Linked DNA regions of Niabella beijingensis. The main gene of each other region encodes a partner of the protein of the gene in region 2 in a complex. Links are inferred from orthologs where the notes say so. Each region holds a gene or a part of one and is shown on either strand. Other genes may lie near its edges.

Region 1 (4,244 bases), on a different replicon or contig from region 2:
AGGGGGTGCCCAGTCCGTCCTCCACCAATACGATCAGCAGCTCGTACACCGCAGTTCCGTTGGGTGCACTGGCGATCGAGTAGCTGCGCCATCGTTTGTTGGGCTTTTCATGAATGGGAAGATCAAGCGTTACAAACTGGCCGGCGGTAAAATCAAACCGTTCGGTGGCATCAGCCTGTATAAAATACCGCCGGGTATTATAGGTCTCTTCAATAATGTCTACAATCGTTCCTGTAAGCCAAGTGAGGGACATGTGTTTTTCTTTGTAAGATAAAATAATTTTTAGTAAAACCCCTTCCGGCAGCACATTAATTACCACTGACGCCATGTTTTTTTGCTATGCCGGGAATGCCTGGTTTACAGCGGTTTGAAAACAAACAATTGCTCCGGTTAAGATTCGCTTTGGGATTTTTTTCAAACTCGTTGTATCTTTGCGCCCCGATGCAAACGGAAGTGTTGAAGAATTTTTATGGTGATGACCCCCGCTGTTTACAACTAGCGAACGAACTCTCCATGCTTCAACCCGTCCATCTGGCCTTAACCGGCGTTCAGGGCAGTGCCTCCCAGTTCATCGTTGGCGCCTGTATGGGCCATACACCGGAACTCAATCATGTGGTGATACTCAATGAACCGGAAGACGCCGCCTATTTTCAGAACAGCCTGGAAAACATTACCGGTGCACTGGATATTTTTTATTTCCCCTCCTCATTTAAAACCACCCGGAATTATAAGCTGCTGAATGCGTCGCACGTTATGCTGCGCACGGAAGCCCTTACACGGCTGGCATCAGGAGGAAATAAAAAGATACTGGTTACCTATGCGGATGCCCTTTTTGAAAAGGTGGTGGTCTCTTCCGCGCTCGCACAAAACATCATCCATCTCAAAAGCGGCGATCCGCTGGACATAGAAGGCCTGCTGCTGAAACTGGACAGCTACGGATTCGAACGCAGCGATTTTGTATACGAGCCGGGCCAGTTTGCGCTGCGCGGCGGCATCCTGGATATTTATTCCTTTGGCAACGACAAACCCTACCGTGTTGAATTATTTGGTAACGATATCGATTCCATCCGTATCATCGACCCCGAAACCCAGCTGAGTGAACGTAAATTGCTGCAGGTTTCCATTATTCCAAATGTGGACACCCAGTTTGCAGCGGAAGCGCATGTATCCCTGCTCGATTTTTTACCGGAAAATACGGTCTTCTGGATCCAGGACGCTGCTTTTTGCAGCGAGCGTATGAAAGAAAATGCAACAGAACTGGAGCATTTCCTGGAGCAACAGGCTTCTGCCGATAAGCGCCCGGAAGAAAACCGCGACGACCGGCTGTTAAAGCAGCAGATCCGCAGCACCGATTTTATCACGGCCACTGATCTTGAAACCGCACTGGAATCAAGGATAGTGGTACATATCGAACAGGTACCGGCATCCGTCAGCCAGGAGTTTGAGTTTCACACCAAAGAGCAGCCTGCTTTCAACCGGCAGTTCGAATTACTGATCAGGGACCTGAAAGCACACGAGGCGCGCGGGTTTGCCCTGTATATCTTTTCCGAGAACCCCAAGCAGCTGCAACGCCTGCAATCGATCTTCGACGATCAGAACGCCAACCTCGTATTCAACCCCGTTTCCGCAGCCATTCACCTGGGGTTTGTGGATGAAGACCGGAAGATCCTCTGTTACACCGATCATGAGATCTTCCAGCGGTATCATAAATACAGGGTCAAACAGGCCTATAACAAAAACAAGGCGATCACCCTGCGTACCTTACGGGAATTGCAGCCCGGTGATTTTGTAACGCATATCGATCACGGTGTAGGAGTCTACAGCGGCCTGCAGAAGATGGATGTAAATGGTAAAACACAGGAGGCCGTCCGTATTATTTATAAGGACAAGGATGTGCTGTATGTGAACATCAACTCGCTGCACAAGATCTCCAAATATACCGGGAAGGATGGCAGTGTGCCCAAAGTAAATAAACTGGGCAGTGAGGCCTGGACCCGGCTGAAGGAAAAGACCAAGGCAAAGGTGAAGGAAATTGCCTTTGACCTCATCCGGCTGTACGCTCAACGGAAGGCGCAGAAGGGATTTGCCCACACTCCGGATAATTATCTTCAGACCGAACTCGAAGCCTCTTTTATTTATGAAGACACTCCGGATCAGAGCAAGGCCTCTGCCGACGTGAAAAAGGATATGGAATCGGAATCACCTATGGACCGCCTGGTTTGCGGCGATGTGGGTTTCGGAAAGACAGAGATCGCTATCCGCGCTGCCTTTAAGACCTGTGTAGATGGCAAACAGGCCGCCATCCTGGTGCCGACCACCATCCTCGCCTTTCAGCATTATAAAACCTTCAGCGACCGTTTAAAAGAATTTCCGGTAACCGTTGATTTTATAAACCGCTTCAAATCAGCAAAAGAAAAAAAAGAAACCCTCAAAAAGCTGGAGGAAGGAAAGGTCGACATCCTGGTAGGAACACATGGCCTGCTGGGCAAGGAAGTAAAATTCAAGGACCTGGGCATACTGGTCATCGATGAAGAACAAAAATTCGGAGTGGCCCACAAGGAAAAAATAAAAGTGCTGCGCAATACGGTGGACTGTTTGACCCTGACGGCAACTCCCATCCCCAGGACCCTGCAGTTCTCCCTGATGGGGGCAAGGGACCTCAGCATTATCAATACGCCTCCGCCCAACCGGCAGCCGATACAAACAGAAGTGCAGGTGTATAATGAGGACATCATCCGCGATGCCATTTATTTTGAAACGGAGCGCGGCGGTCAGGTGTTCTTTATTCACAACCGTGTGGCGGGGTTGAGCGAAATGGCGGCCCTGATCCAGGGGTTGTGCCCTGATCTTTCGGTGAGTTATGCGCACGGACAGATGGAAGGTTCCAAACTGGAAGAAAAGATCCTGGACTTTATCGACCATCGCTATGATGTGCTGGTATGTACCAATATCGTGGAAAGCGGTGTGGACATCCCGAATGTCAATACCATCATCATCAATAACGCGCACCATTTCGGACTCAGCGATCTGCACCAGCTGCGGGGCCGCGTGGGCCGGAGCAATAAAAAAGCTTTCTGCTACCTCCTGGCGCCCCCCATGAGCACCCTGCCGGCCGATTCGCGCAAACGCCTGCAGACACTGGAGCAGCACAGCGAACTGGGCAGCGGTTTTCAGATCGCCATGCGCGACCTCGATATCCGTGGTGCGGGCAACCTGCTGGGTGGCGAGCAAAGTGGTTTTATGGCGGAGATCGGTTTTGAGACCTACCAGAAGATCCTGGATGAAGCCATCAGAGAACTGAAACGCACGCAGTTCAAAGAGCTGTTCAAGGAGGAGATCAGCAGGCAGGATGATTTTGTAAGCGATTGTACCATTGATACCGACCTGGAGATACTGATTCCCGATGATTATGTGGAGAACATTACCGAACGGCTCTCCCTCTACCAGCGGCTGGATAACAGCGAATCCGAAGACGAACTGGCCGAAATGCACCAGGAGCTGCAGGACCGGTTTGGCCCCGTTCCAGCTCCAGTGGACGACCTCTTTGAAACCATAAAATGCCGGAAACTGGCAGTGGACCTGGGTTTTGAGAAAATGACCCTTAAGAACGAAACGCTGCGCTGTCATTTCATTAACCGCCCCGATTCACCCTATTTTGAAGCGGATGTTTTTCAGAAGATCATCCAGTATGTGCAGACCGGCACCAATAAGGCGCGCCTGAAACAGACGGGAAGATTGTTCCTGCTGGTGGCGGAACCGATCCCTTCAATGAAATCACTTTATGATTTTCTGAAAGACATGCATCAGTTTTGTACAGGCAGCTGATATTGCCGGTGACAACAGCAACGGCAAAGACGATCAGAAAAAGATCGGTGCTTTAAAGTTCCTTAATCTTTATATTCCGGAATGCCACACCACTGGCCCAGTCCTGCAAGGCAATATGGCCGCTGGTATGTTTTCCGAATTCGGGAAAGTTTTTAAAATGCGTACGCCCCACGCTGTCCTGCCATGCAGGAGCTGTCAGATCCTGCTGCACGGTCAATATCCCGTTAAGATAAAATTCTATTTTTCCTTCTGTCTGTTTAATCCGGGATTGGTTCCACTCACCCGCAGGTTTGGCAACTGCAGGATTTTTCTGTGCATCCAGCGCAAAAAGGGTCCCGGCTCTTTTTACAGGATTGGCATTGTCAGCATGTGCCGGATCCAGCAGCTGGTATTCGGGACCCGATGCCCAGGCCGTTGTA
Region 2 (3,716 bases):
AACCCCATCATACAAATACAAAAAACATTAAGGCATTCAGGAGCCATTAAGCACCAAAAAACTTAACGTCCCTTCACTCCTTAATGGTTCAACTACCGGGTAACCCCATCATACAAATACTAAAAACATTAAGGCATTCAGGAGCCATTAAGCATTAAAAAAACTTAACGACCCTTAACTCCTTAATGGTTAAAAAAAACCATTACAGTTCCCCCTTAAGGTAATACCCTGTATAACTTTCTTTGCATTTCACCAGCGCTTCCGGTGTTCCTTCAAACAGGATCTCTCCACCACCATCCCCTCCTTCAGGTCCCAGGTCGATGATATGGTCCGCTACCTTGATCACATCCATATTGTGTTCGATTACCAGCACCGTGTTGCCCTTATCCACCAGCTTGTTCAGCACCTGCAACAGATGTTTGATGTCTTCAAAATGCAAACCCGTGGTGGGTTCATCCAGGATATAAAATGTTTTACCGGTATCTTTTTTGGACAGCTCCGTGCTCAGCTTCACCCGCTGGGCCTCGCCCCCGCTGAGGGTTACAGCGCTTTGCCCCAGGGTGATATAGCCCAGACCCACATCCTGCAGGGTCTTTATTTTCCGGTAAATGGACGGCACTGCCTGAAAAAATTCCACGGCATCATCCACGGTCATATCCAGCACATCCGAAATGGATTTTCCCTTATACCGGATCTCCAGGGTTTCACGGTTGTACCGTTTGCCATTGCATTTCTCGCAGGGCACATACACATCGGGCAGAAAGTTCATTTCGATCACCCGCATTCCGCCGCCTTCACACACATCACAGCGGCCGGTCTTTACGTTAAACGAGAACCGTCCGGCATTATATCCGCGGATCTTTGCTTCCGGAACAGCTGCAAACAGCGTGCGGATATCTGTAAAGAAACCACAGTAGGTGGCCGGGTTGCTTCGCGGTGTACGTCCGATGGGTGACTGATCGATCTCCACTACTTTGTCAACATGCTCCAATCCCTTTATCGATTTGTATTCCATGGGCGCTTTCTTGGAATGATAAGCATGCTGCGACAGGATCGGATACAATGTTTCATTGATCAGGGTCGATTTGCCGCTGCCGCTTACACCCGTTACCACGATCATCTTCCCCAGGGGAAATACCACGCTCACATTTTTAAGGTTATTACCTGCAGCACCTTTCAGCTCCAGCTTTTTCCCGTTGCCCTTGCGACGCTCAGCGGGTGTTTCGATCTTCAAATGACCATTAAGGTACCCGGCAGTGATCGTGTCCAGTTTCAGGATCTCTTTAGGAGCACCCTTGGCCACCACACGGCCGCCATGATAGCCCGCCTTGGGACCGATATCGATCAGGTAATCCGCCGCCAGCATAATGTCTTTATCATGCTCCACCACCAGCACGCTGTTGCCGATATCGCGCAGGTTCTGCAATGAGGTGATAAGACGGTGATTGTCCCGCTGGTGCAGCCCGATGGACGGTTCATCCAGGATATAGGTGATCCCCTGCAGTTGTGAGCCGATCTGGGTTGCCAGGCGGATACGCTGCGATTCGCCCCCGCTCAGCGTACGCGAAGGCCGGTACAGCGTCAGGTAGGTAAGACCCACATCCAGCAGGAATTGCAGCCGTTCCCGGATCTCTTTTAAAATATCCTTTGCGATCGCATTTTGTTTTTTTGACAACCGTGTTTCGATCCCTTTCAGCCAGTCGCCCAGTTTATCCAGGTTCAGATTGCTCAGCTCGGCAATATTTTTCTTATCTACTTTAAACCACAGGCTTTCTTTTTTCAGCCGTGCTCCATCACAGGAAGGACAGGCTTTCAGCATCATAAACTGTTCCACCCATTCCCGCAACCACTCTGAGGTTTGTGTTGAAAAGAACCAGCGTTTCAGCATGGGAATAATACCTTCATAACTCCCCGTATAAAGATCCGGGATCGAGTCGTCTGAGCCATCGAGATCGAGCGCGCGGTTAGCATCGCCGTCTCCGTAAAGCAACAGGTCCAGCTGTGCCGCAGGCAGCTCGCTGATCGGCTTGGCCAGACTGATCTTATGTTTTTTTGCAAAGCCTACCACCTGCTGGTACACACTGGCATTGCGTTCTTCACCCAGAGGTGCGATTCCGCCTTCACTGATGCTCCGCTTCCGGTCGGGCAGCACTGCATCCATATCGATGGCATAAGCGGTCCCGATCCCCTTGCAATAGGGACAGGCTCCGTAAGGCGAGTTAAAGGAGAATGAATTCGGAGAAGGTTCTTCATAGCTGATGCCGGTGTCCTCACACATCAGCTGTTTGCTGTATTGTACCGGTGTAGCGGTCTGGTCTACCAGCAGGAACATCAGTTCTTTTCCCAGCTTCAGCGCAGCCTGCACGCTCTGACTGAGCCTTGCCCTGGATGCCGGGTTTACCTCCAGCCGGTCCACCACTATTTCGATATCGTGTATCTTATAACGGTCTACCTGCATCTTGGCAGTAATATCTTTTATTTCACCGTCCACCCGCACTTTCAGGAATCCTTTTTTACGGATATCCTCGAACAATTCCCGGTAATGCCCCTTACGTCCGCGTACTACCGGGGCAAGGAGGTTTATCTTCTGATTCCGGAACCGCCCGTAGATATTTTCAACGATCTCCTCCTCACTCCATTTCACCATCCGTTTCCCGGTATTATAGGAATAGGCCTCTCCCACCCGTGCAAACAGCAGGCGGAAAAAATCATACACTTCCGTGATGGTTCCCACCGTAGAGCGGGGATTCTTATTGGTGGTCTTCTGTTCAATGGAAATAACGGGCGATAAACCCGTGATCTTATCCACATCCGGCCGCTCCATATCGCCGATAAACTGACGGGCATAGGCCCCGAAGGTTTCCATATAACGGCGTTGCCCCTCGGAATAGATGGTATCAAAGGCGAGGGAGGATTTTCCGCTGCCGCTGATCCCTGTAATCACTACCAATTCGTTTTTGGGAATGTCGATGTCAATATTCTTCAAATTGTGCACCCGGGCCCCGGACACTTCAATTACTTCATTTTCAGGTTTCAATTGTATATGATATTTGGAATGATGCTAAAAATAGACTACAAATATACTAACCCGTTGCCCAGCCTCAAAACACCTTATAAATCATAAGCAAAAATTAAAATATATATTTTTCGGGGCAAACACCCGGTTTGGCATAATAATTTCAGTAGACAGGGTAATTTGAATCACTTTTTAAATTAAACGTATTTATGAAAAAGAGGTCGTTCTTTACATTCTTCCTGGCAATTGCTATCACTATGGTAACATTTGCCCAAACAGCATCTACTCCTGAAGTACCTAAAAACTATAAACCACAGCCCAAAGAATTATTACCCATGCCGGATTCCATGACCGAAAATGAGATCTTTCCGGTGCTGGGAACATTTGACGTAACCGATCCAAAAGGTACCACATCCCATTTAACAATAACCAGGGATACAGAAAATAAAGGAATTGTATGGGTTAGCGGACTTCTCCAGGGCAAATTTAAAGCGCTGATCAAGGATGCACCTGCAACTTATAAGATCCCTGTGCAAAAGACCCTGGCCAATGATGATGCAGCTGATGCAGCAATGGAAGTAACCGATGAGGCTACAGACAAAAAGACCAAAAGCAAAGTGGTAAGCGGCCGTTCCATCCAGGAAGGTACCCTGATATATGATAAAGATGCCAATGCCATCTACATCAACATCGGAAACAA

What was found.
Region 1: the proteins of uvrA (region 2) and mfd are in contact, whole or in part, in a crystal structure (PDB 4DFC), measured with the Escherichia coli proteins. The link is inferred for Niabella beijingensis from one-to-one orthologs.

What each region holds. Positions count from the first base shown.
Region 1 is NZ_JAIQDI010000001.1:2,078,607-2,082,850, forward strand. The notes cover bases 103-4,025. They hold mfd (transcription-repair coupling factor), read left to right. Parts: upstream 103-441; coding sequence 442-3,825; downstream 3,826-4,025. Other genes in these bases: K7B07_RS08760 (ferredoxin--NADP reductase), read right to left, coding at 103-253; K7B07_RS08770 (3-keto-disaccharide hydrolase), read right to left, coding at 3,878-4,025. In the rest of the region: more of K7B07_RS08760, read right to left, coding at 1-102; more of K7B07_RS08770, read right to left, coding at 4,026-4,244. UniProt on the Escherichia coli protein: Couples transcription and DNA repair by recognizing RNA polymerase (RNAP) stalled at DNA lesions. Mediates ATP-dependent release of RNAP and its truncated transcript from the DNA, and recruitment of nucleotide excision repair machinery to the damaged site.
Region 2 is NZ_JAIQDI010000002.1:470,101-473,816, reverse strand. The notes cover bases 3-3,397. They hold uvrA (excinuclease ABC subunit UvrA), read right to left. Parts: upstream 3,038-3,397; coding sequence 203-3,037; downstream 3-202. Other genes in these bases: K7B07_RS18075 (hypothetical protein), read left to right, coding at 3,226-3,397. Also shown: more of K7B07_RS18075, read left to right, coding at 3,398-3,716. UniProt on the Escherichia coli protein: The UvrABC repair system catalyzes the recognition and processing of DNA lesions. UvrA is an ATPase and a DNA-binding protein. A damage recognition complex composed of 2 UvrA and 2 UvrB subunits scans DNA for abnormalities.